3 regions of the Pseudoalteromonas sp. ABE4_541 genome follow, and region 2 is predicted to be linked to each of the others. Evidence: predicted binding sites of a transcription regulator. Region 2 holds the regulator's gene; each other region holds the start of a gene.
What was found. Region 2 encodes sigma-54, which starts transcription at its own class of promoters, with help from an activator protein. Its sites were predicted from a motif close to GTTGGCACGNNNNTNGNNT; they were not measured.
Positions count from the first base shown of each region.

Region 1: a site for sigma-54 is predicted at 1,835-1,853, ahead of flgJ (flagellar assembly peptidoglycan hydrolase FlgJ). Genes of this name have one in related genera too.
Region 3: a site for sigma-54 is predicted at 1,438-1,456, ahead of ACW689_RS00905 (LPP20 family lipoprotein). Genes of this name have one in related genera too.

Region 1 is NZ_JBSVEM010000001.1:198,997-202,510, forward strand. Features, by position in the region: gene flgH (flagellar basal body L-ring protein FlgH) at 1-679, shown strand, start outside; gene ACW689_RS00970 (flagellar basal body P-ring protein FlgI) at 692-1,786, shown strand; gene flgJ (flagellar assembly peptidoglycan hydrolase FlgJ) at 1,891-2,868, shown strand; gene flgK (flagellar hook-associated protein FlgK) at 2,870-3,514, shown strand, end outside.
Region 2 is NZ_JBSVEM010000015.1:26,078-29,591, reverse strand. Features, by position in the region: gene lptB (LPS export ABC transporter ATP-binding protein) at 1-597, shown strand, start outside; gene ACW689_RS14640 (RNA polymerase factor sigma-54) at 653-2,158, shown strand; gene hpf (ribosome hibernation promoting factor) at 2,186-2,473, shown strand; gene ptsN (PTS IIA-like nitrogen regulatory protein PtsN) at 2,476-2,928, shown strand; gene rapZ (RNase adapter RapZ) at 2,947-3,514, shown strand, end outside.
Region 3 is NZ_JBSVEM010000001.1:188,781-192,294, forward strand. Features, by position in the region: gene ACW689_RS00895 (DUF1203 domain-containing protein) at 1-122, shown strand, start outside; gene ACW689_RS00900 (flagellar assembly protein T N-terminal domain-containing protein) at 191-1,381, opposite strand; gene ACW689_RS00905 (LPP20 family lipoprotein) at 1,491-1,970, shown strand; gene flgN (flagellar export chaperone FlgN) at 2,018-2,446, opposite strand; gene flgM (flagellar biosynthesis anti-sigma factor FlgM) at 2,439-2,765, opposite strand; gene flgA (flagellar basal body P-ring formation chaperone FlgA) at 2,835-3,514, opposite strand, start outside.

The DNA of each region.
Region 1 (3,514 bases), on a different contig from region 2:
TGATTTGAGCTTAGCCATTTTAGTAACCACTTTACTTGCAGGATGTGTGTCAACGCAAAATAGTGATGTGGTGCGCGATGATCCATACTATGCGCCCATGTACCCCGAGCAAGAAGCGGAGCCTGTTGTCGCAACCGGATCATTATTTAGTGAGTACCGAGCTAATGATTTATATTCGGATAAAAAGGCATTAAGAACCGGGGATATTATTACCGTCATCCTGCGTGAAACAACCGCAGCGTCAAAGGCTGCAAATAACCAGACTGATAAAGAGACCGAAGCGTCGCTCAATCCAATCACGGGCTTGGGTGGTTCAGCGATTAATATTGGTAAAGAAAGTATTCAATTTGGTTTGGAATCAGAATCCTCTTTCAAAGGTGATAGCCAAGCGAATCAATCAAACAGCTTGTTCGGTAACATATCTGTTAACGTCATGCGCGTGCTACCCAATGGTAATTTGGTTATCCGTGGTGAAAAATGGTTGACACTGAATACGGGTGAAGAGTTTATTCGACTAGAAGGCTTGGTGAGAGCCTCGGATGTGAAAGCGGATAATACGGTTGAATCAAACCGCATTGCTAACGCGCGTATCCAATACTCAGGTAAAGGCCAGCATCAAGAAACGCAGAGTCCTGGCTGGTTAGCTAAATTCTTCTTAAGTACGTTGTTACCATTTTAAAGGGTTAAGACAATGAGATTGTTCGTATTACTTAGTGTATTGGTCTGCTGTGTATTGTCCGCAAGTGCAAACGCAGAGCGTATAAAAGATGTGAGTATGGTGGAAGGTGTTCGCTCAAACCAGCTGGTGGGCTACGGCTTAGTGGTCGGTTTACCTGGAACTGGCGAACAAAGCCGCTTTACCGAGCAAAGTTTTAAAGCGATGTTAAGCAGCTTCGGTATTACTATGCCGTCTAGTTTAAAGCCCAAAATTAAAAATGTCGCTGCAGTTGCAGTTCATGCAGATTTGCCACCTTTCGTTAAACCGGGCCAGAAGATTGACATTACGGTTTCCTCAATCGGTAGTGCAGGTAGTCTACGTGGCGGTACTTTGCTGCAAACCTTTATGAAGGGGGTTGATGGTAATGTATATGCGATTGCGCAAGGGAGTTTGATTGTAGGTGGTTTAGGTGCTGAGGGTATGGATGGTAGTCGAGTGGTTATTAATACCCCGACGGTGGGCAGAGTACCCAATGGTGCGATTGTTGAGCGAGCGGTAAAAAGCCCATTTACACAAGGTGACCATATCACTTTTAACTTGAACAGTCCTGACTTTACAACGGCTAAACGATTGGCGGATACAATTAATGAGCTGGTTGGACCAAACAGCGCAAAACCTATGGATGCTGCGTCTGTGCGGGTTATTGCACCCAGAGATCCCTCACAACGTGTCGCTTATCTTTCTACACTAGAGAATTTAGAATTTAAGCCAGCCGATACCACCGCTAAAATTATTGTGAATTCACGCACTGGTACCATTGTCATTGGTAAAAATGTGAAGCTACAGCCTGCTGCGATCACACATGGTGGCTTAACCGTTACTATTGCTGAACAGCAAAATGTCTCTCAGCCTCAACCTTTAGGTGAAGGTGAAACGACAGTAACGCAGCAAAGTATCATTGACGTAAATACGGATGACTCACGAGCGTTTGTATTTGACCCAGGTGTGAGTTTAGATGATTTGGTTAGAGCGATTAATCAAGTGGGTGCCGCGCCTGGCGATTTAATGGCGATTTTAGAGGCGCTAAAAGAAGCGGGTGCAATCAATGGTCAATTAGTCGTCATATGAAGAGTTATTTTTAATCAATAAGTTAGCCCTGATTAGTCGGGGCTTTTTTTTGGCTCATTTTTTGCATTGATAATGCTATGAATTTTTAACGTGTCGTTGAACTGATGAATACTAATCCGTTAGACAAACAGAACTTTTTTGATTTAGGGGATCTAAATACCTTACGTCAAGATGCCTTGAAAAGCGGCACTGATCAAAAAGCGTCAAATGAAGCTTTGAAAAAAGCGGCGCAGCAGTTTGAATCGATCTTTACGCAAATGCTGCTCAAAAGTATGCGCAAAGCCAATGAAGCAATGGAAGATAAAGATAGTCCGTTTAACTCCAGTAGCGTCAAGTTCTTTGAAGAAATGCACGACCAACAACTATCTGTGGAGCTTGCTGGAAAAGGGGGGTTGGGCTTAGCGGATTTAATTGTACAGCAATTGTCACCAAATTCAGACGGGTACACGCCAGCTTCAGTGATCCGCACAAATGCCAATTTAGTCAGTGACAAGATTGCCAGTGGTCAAGCGCCTGCTGCTCAGCCGGATGAGGCAAAGGCAACTCAGGCAAGCGACTCAAAGCGTGAAGAGCAGAAGGGGTTTTTTGATGATCCTGCGGCTTTTGTTGAATCCATTTGGGAGCACGCTAAAGAAGCCGCTGGCAAAATTGGACTTAATCCAGCTGTGATGGTGGCGCAAGCCGCATTAGAAACAGGTTGGGGTAAACATGTTATCTCGAAGCCTGATGGTTCGAGCAGTTATAACTTGTTCAATATTAAATCAGATAAAGCATGGCAGGGTGAGAGTGCCAAGAAGTTGACATTGGAGTTTGAACAAGGTCTACCCATTAAAAAGCAAGCGAGTTTTAGAGCATATGACTCAATTAAGGACAGTATCAATGACTATGTTGAGTTTTTGCAAAGTAATCCCCGCTATGAAGAGGCGCTGCAAAAAGTGAAGCAGCCAAGTGAATATTTAGAGGCATTACAGCAAGCAGGCTATGCAACAGATCCAAATTATGCCGATAAAATTAAAAACGTGCTACAGCGTGGCGAGTTTAAGCAGATGCTCACGTCGCTAATTCGTCAAGGAGTAAATTAAGATGTCTTATGATCTTATGCAAATTGGTACGAGTGGTGTTCGTGCAAGCTCGGAGCTTCTGCAAACGACCAGTAGAAACATATCCAATTTAAACACTAAGGGTTATATACGCGAGCGCACAGAGCATGCGACGACCGTGGGCAATATGGTGGGCCGCTCTGAAACTGTTCGCCTGATCAATGAATTTGCAGTAAAACAACTGAATCGTGATATCTCAAATAAAGCTTACTATGATCAGTTTGTAACAGAGTCTTCTCGTATTGATACGCTCTTTGCTGAAGAGTCAAATAGCCTGAGTACTAGCATTAATACCATGTTTAATAGTTTACAAGAGGCAATGAACCAACCAGCGTCAACCGTATCGCGTTCACTATTTATGAACTCTGCACAAGGTTTAGTTGAGCAGATGCATCGGCTATCAAACATTGTCTTTGATCAGAAAAGCGTTGTTAATGAGCAACTCAGCCTCTATACCGATGAAGCCAATAACCTAATTGAAAAAATCAGCCAGTTAAATGATAAAGTAGCATCAACCTATACGAGCGATGACCACACAGTGGCACTATCGGTTTTAAATGAACGAGACCAAGCAATTCGGGATTTGTCAGAGTTAGTTGATATTGAAACACTCGACGGTTCAAATGGA
Region 2 (3,514 bases):
ACGAGCTTTTATATGATCGTTGGATTAGTACCCAGCGATCATGGCTCTGTATGCATCAATGACCACGACATCACCTTACTGCCGATGCACAACCGTGCTCGACTTGGAATTGGCTATCTTCCTCAAGAGTCATCCATTTTTAGAAAGCTAACCGTTTATCAAAATCTCATGGCTATTTTAGAAACTCGTAACTCGCTTAATAAAGAAGCACGCGAGCAAATAGTGAACGAGTTGTTAGATGAGTTTAATATTCAACACATTAGAGATAGTTTAGGTATGGCTCTGTCTGGTGGTGAGCGTCGCAGAGTAGAAATTGCTCGCGCTTTAGCCGCAAATCCTAAATTTATCCTATTAGATGAGCCTTTTGCTGGTGTTGATCCAATTTCAGTGTTAGATATAAAGAAAATTATCGAACATTTAAAAAATCGTGGCATTGGTGTACTAATCACCGACCACAATGTTCGGGAAACCCTTGATGTATGTGAAAAAGCTTATATTGTATCACATGGTGAGCTTATCGCCTCGGGCACGCCAGAGCATGTTTTGGCGGATCAAACCGTGCGAGATGTCTACCTTGGTGAGCAATTCAGGCTATAGTTAAAACATTCTAGGTCACAATAATAATAGAGATTAGAAGGATTGTTAAAGGTACATGAGGCAATCGTTACAGCTGCGCATGGGGCAGCAACTTACCATGACACCACAACTACAGCAGGCAATACGTCTGTTGCAGTTAAGTACGCTAGATCTTCAGCAGGAAATCCAAGAAGCACTGGACAGTAATCCTCTTTTGGAAGTAGAAGAATCTGACGCGGATCTCGATACCTCGTTACAAGAAAAAAACGGTAAAGATAACAGCCAAGATGATGGGCATAACGATGGCCTAGACAGTGAGTCGGTAAGCGATTATGAAATGGACTCTGATGCGGCATTAAGTAAAGATACCGTTAGTGATGAATTGGCTATGGATGTCACTTGGGACGAATACATGAGTGCGGCACCAGCCGCTAGCAGTGGCCCAATGCCTGAAGATGAAACAATTTATCAAGGTGAAACCACCGAAACCTTGCATGAATACCTTATGTGGCAGTTAGAATTAACGCCATTTAGCCCTATTGACCATGGTATCGCAGTGGCTATCGTTGAGGCCATTGATGATAACGGGACATTAACCTTAAGCACCGAAGAAATACTCGACAGCATTAATGATGGTCATTCTGGTGAGCCCATAGAACTTGATGAAGTTGAAGCCGTACTTAAACGCATTCAATTATTTGACCCTGTCGGGATTGGTGCGCGCAACCTGCAAGAATGTTTGTGTATTCAGCTCAACCAATTTGACCAAAAGACAACTCCTTGGCTGAATGAAACAAAAATGATTCTAAACGAGCACATAGATTTGCTCGCTAGCCGTGATTATCGAACGTTGATGAAAAAAACAAAGCTTAAAGAAGCCGAGTTAAAAGAAGTCATGACACTCATTCACAGCTTAAACCCAAAACCAGCAGCCAGTATCATTCGAGAAGAGTCTGAGTACGTCATTCCTGACGTATCCGTGAAAAAAATGAAAGGTCGCTGGGTGGTGGAGCTCAACCCAGAATGCATGCCAAAAATTCGCGTTAATGACCACTATGCCTCCATGTCTCGCTCTGTAAAATCAAGCTCAGATAGTCAGTTTATCCGCTCGCATTTACAAGAAGCTAAATGGTTTATTAAAAGCTTAGAGAGCAGAAATGAAACTTTAATGAAAGTTACCAATTGCATTGTGCAACAACAACAGGCATTCTTTGAGCATGGCCCTGAAGCAATGCGACCTATGGTGTTAAACGATGTTGCAGAGATGGTCGAAATGCACGAATCAACTATCTCTCGCGTAACAACACAAAAATACATGCACACACCTAGGGGCATTTTTGAGCTGAAGTATTTCTTCTCTAGCCATGTAAGTACCGAAAACGGAGGTGAGTGCTCATCAACAGCGATTCGAGCGCTTATCAAAAAGTTAATAGCTGCTGAAAATACAGCCAAGCCGCTGAGCGATAGCAAAATAGCAGACATATTAGCAGAGCAAGGAATTAAGGTGGCCCGACGCACCATAGCAAAATATCGGGAGTCGTTAGCCATTCCACCGTCTAACCAGCGTAAAAGCTTGATTTAGACGTATTACTAAAGAAGGAAAATGCTTATGCAACTAAATTTAACTGGTCGTCATGTAGAAATCACTGATTCATTAAGAGACTATGTCAACAACAAGTTTGCGAAGCTAGAAAGGCATTTTGATCACATCAATAATGTACATGTGATCTTAGATGTTGAAAAGCTGGTCCAAAAGGCCGAAGCCACCTTGCACGTAAATGGTGGAGAATTATTTGCTTCAACAGAACATCAGGATATGTACGCGGCGATCGACGGGCTTATTGATAAGCTAGATCGTCAAGTGATCAAACACAAAGAGAAGCTTACTCGACACTAATCATGAAACTAAGCTCGATTATAAACAAGGACTGCAGTAAAGCTGCGGTCCTTTTTAATAGCAAAAAACGTGTACTTGAATATATCAGTGAACTGGCGCATGAGCAGTTGCCTCAACTAAATCAGCACGATATTTTGAACGCATTAATGACCAGAGAAAAGTTGGGCAGTACAGGGATCGGCAAAGGGATCGCAATCCCTCATGGCAGAATGGCAGGTATTGAACAAGTAACAGCAATGCTGTTAGTCAACCAGCAAGGTATTCCATTCGATGCGATTGATAATAGGCCCGTAGATATTTTTCTCGCGCTCATTGTGCCTGAAGGCGATAACCAACAACATCTTAAAACGTTGGCTGAAATTGCAGACAAGCTCAACGATAAAGAGTTTTGTAAACAGCTAAGGAACGCTAGCAATGATGATGAACTTTATGAGATTATTGCTTCAGCACACTAGGTAACTAAGAGAAGCATTATGGAATTAATCATTGTCAGTGGCCGCTCTGGTTCAGGAAAATCAGTGGCGCTACGTGTACTTGAAGATCTAGGCTATTATTGCGTCGATAATATCCCCGTTAACTTACTACCTTCATTAGTTAGAAGCGTATCTGACAACTTCGATAAAATTGCGGTTAGTATAGACGTGCGCAACCTTCCAAAAGAGCAGCAAGATTTCAACGATATTCTAGAGTATCTACCGGGCTTTGCTAATCCGATGTTGTTCTACCTAGACAGTGATGATAACACCTTGATCAAGCGATTTTCTGAGACTCGTCGCTTACATCCGCTGTCGATGAACGATTTGCCATTAGATTTAGCCATTCGTGAAGAAAAACAGCTACTAGATGTGCTCACTTCACGTGCCGATGTACTTATCGATACAACTGACCTCAGTGTTCACCAATTAGCGGAAACCATTAGAGAACGTATTCTAGGTAAAAAAGACAAACAGCTCATCGTTACCTTTCAGTCTTTTGGATTCAAACACGGCATTCCAAAGGAAGCGGATTATGTATTTGATGCACGCTTTTTACCCAACCCTC
Region 3 (3,514 bases), on a different contig from region 2:
CTGCGCAAGGAGAAGTCGTTGATATACATTTGCACGAGATGTTTAACATTCAGAGCGTGGAATATATTCAAATACACAACGCAAATCCTGGTTGTTTTAGTTGTACTGCCTATCGAGCTTAGTGATGTGAAGTTAATAACAATGCATCAGCTATCAACAAGGAAAAAGGTGCCAATTGGCACCTTCTTGGTTATTCAAGTTCAAATGACTCATCAGATTTAATGAGCACTTGCACTATATCATTGAGCTGAACATTACTTAATGGGCGAGTATTTAAGTTAATGGCTGTGGCACTTTGCATATTCACATTAATGACTTTCAGTTGCTCGATAGTTTGTCGTGTAGAGTTTATGATTTTGCCGTTACCCGTGACGATGTCACTTCGGTGCATAATTGAGAGTACTTTGCCCGGCTCTAGGCCGTGTTTTTTACCTAAATTAATCACAACTTGTTCATTATTAATGTGCAAAATCTTCCCTTTAGTTGGTATACATGCCACGGCTACATCAAGGTCTTGGCTCACTTTATTAAAAATATCTTGAATTTGTTGACCATAGTTTGAGCGCCAAAATTGCTCGCTATATACGTCAATAATTTTTGTCTTTTTAAATGGCCAAACTCCCTGAGTTACATAATGTTGTTGCCATACCTGCTCGAATGTTATTGAGTCATATAGCGCAAAGTCTATTTTAAAGCTGCGAAGGTACTCATCGTCTTGCCAAAAGGCATAATCATTATTGAGTTTATCTAAACCCGCTATATCTGTGATCTGGCTTAATAATACATATTGGCTATTACTGTTGGTTGAAATGGTTTCAATCAACATATGGTCATAGTTAAATTGTTGAGAAAAATACTCACTGACGTTTAGAGGGGAGTTTAGATAAGGGATCGGTTTGACTGCGGAAGTACGCTCATTCAGGGTATTAAACAAACGATGAGATGCAGACTTTGCAATGTCAAAAATTTGACCCAACCTTGCTTGATGGGGCTGTGTTAATTGGCTCTGAGTAATGGCAATTTGTTTATTAAATTGCTGGCCTGGACATTTTTTTTCGGTAGCATAAATATCTAAATGCAAAGTCACGCTATATTGCTCGTCACTTTGATTTTCGCTAACAAGGTTAACTTGTTGGATTTCGCCATGAGATTTGATCTTGATCTCATTTTGACTCAAGACCCCATCAGCAACGGTTTGAACGCTGCTGATGGTAGCCCCAGAGAATATCAACGCTTGTGTAATTGCGTCTTTAACTGCTGCTTGACGAGCGTCTGCCATGTCGCGCCCTTGCATGCTTGCATAACCGATGACTTCATACCACTCAGCTTTTACATTACTGCTCATTGCTACCAGCATAAGCAAAGCGACTGCTCTAATCATAATTAAAACCTTAAAAAATAACTGTAATGAACGTAGCAAGTCATATACCAACAATTTTTGGCAAGAATCGTGCATTGGATAAATCATCAAATTTAAGAGGTATAGAATGATGAATGCCACACGAACTTTTAACAGTATAGGCTTGGTTGCCATAACCATACTTTTATTTTTATTAGGTGGATGTAGCTCGATGTTTGATAAAAACATTGAATATGAGTACGTCAAGCCAGATAATTACCCAGTATTAAAAGCAATTGGTTACGCCCCGTTAAGTGCTCAACCTGGTGCCAGTGATACGCAAAAGATGCTAATGGCGGTGAAAGTGTCGAAACTTGAGGCATACAGAGAGTTAACAGAGCAAGTCTATGGCCAAAATATTACCGCGGGTATGACAGTTCAAGGTGCAGTTGCTAAAAACGATGGGCTCAAGAGTCAAGTGACAGGTGTGATAAGAGGCGCTAAGGTTGTAAAGAGCTATGCGTCGGGTGATGCATATGTGACTGAATTAGAGCTCGATATGAAGCGCGTGCACGATTTATATATTACACAGGTGAAACCAAGAAAGATAAAACGTGTAACTTATTATTAATAGACTGGACGCTTGGCAACGCTCTGTTAGATGCAGAGCGTACTTGATTATGCTTTAAGGTTTTTAACTAGCTCGTTATTACCTGTCACGACGCTACCATCTTGGCCATATGTAATAGAAGAGGGCGCACCTAAAAGAATACTTTTCAATTCTCTGGCGCTTAAATGAGCTTGATGCGCAGCCTGAGCGTTTACTTCATTCTTTTTTTTACACTCAATTAGCAACTCTTCAATTTTATCGGTCATCTCGATAGCTTCTTCAGCTTGGAAAAGCGCTTGATCAAAACTAGACAGCTCTTTATCTTGTTTTTGGATGGTGTTTAGTAAGGTAAGTTTATCTCTTGCAAGTTCTTTTAAATGGTCACCTTTTCGAGCCGCTAAAGCATTCAACTCTCTATCTAGCAACTGGGTCAGAGTTGCTAGGTTAGTGAGCTGTGTTTCTAATTTATGAAGACAGAGGTTAAGCTGTTCAACCATACATATCAAACTCAAATGCGGCGATATTCTTAGCGAGTTTTTCGGCGTCTATTTGATACTTGCCTTCGCTAATGGCTTTTTTAAGTTCAGCAACCTTATTGCTATCAAACGCAGGCGCATCTTTTGCCTTTTCTTGCAGGTTTTTAAGTTGCTGCGCTTGTGGTGTTAAACTTACTGAATCGCTAGCCGCTTTTTGTGGCGCTTTAGTAGGCGCTGTGCTAGCAGCATTGGCTTCATTTTTTTGCAACTCAGCTTTTTGTTGCTTAATATTATTAAGCACGCTGTTTGATTGCGTTTGACCTTTAACGTTATTTACCATGACCTGTGACCCAAATTTAAATTCTTGTTTAGAATATCGGCTGTTCTAGCTATAACTTTAGCAAAAATTTTAAATATTGACCTCAACTGAATCAACATCTTTTACTCTTCCAGAGACAATTTTTCCAGACTTTTGATTTTTAACCTGAATTTGTTCACCAATGTTACCATCTTCTAGTGCAATACCGATGGTTTTTATAGTTAAAGAGGGAGTTCGCGCATATATATTGACTACATCCCCTTTGCAAACCATACAAATTTGATGCATGCCTATAGGCATGCCTTCACGTATTACACGCTTACTTCGACTACCTATTAGCAAAGATTTATCATCAATATGAGTCGCTCGAACAAAGTATTTCGCGAGGAAGTCTAATTTGAGATGTTCCTCTGAAATGAGCTCTCCTCTGGCTATCATCGTGCTACTGACGATTACTGGGAATAACTCTTCGATGCGAACATGCACATATTGTGTCCAGCCAATTAAGTCGTCACATTTAAGTTGTACAGTTACCTGCCGATTAAAGGGGGGCGACGCATTTGTCATGATATCAATAGGCTTTTCACATTCGCGAGTAGGCAGCCGTGCATCCAGTGGAAGTGCCGAAATTTGTATCTTGCTGTCGGGGTTTGTTGGGACCAAGTTTTCAATGTAGGTCCTAGCAGCTTCTTCTAGGTCTTGATTATTGAATTGTTGGGCATAAATTTCACAACTGAGCAGAATATATACCATCGAGGATAAAAACCCGA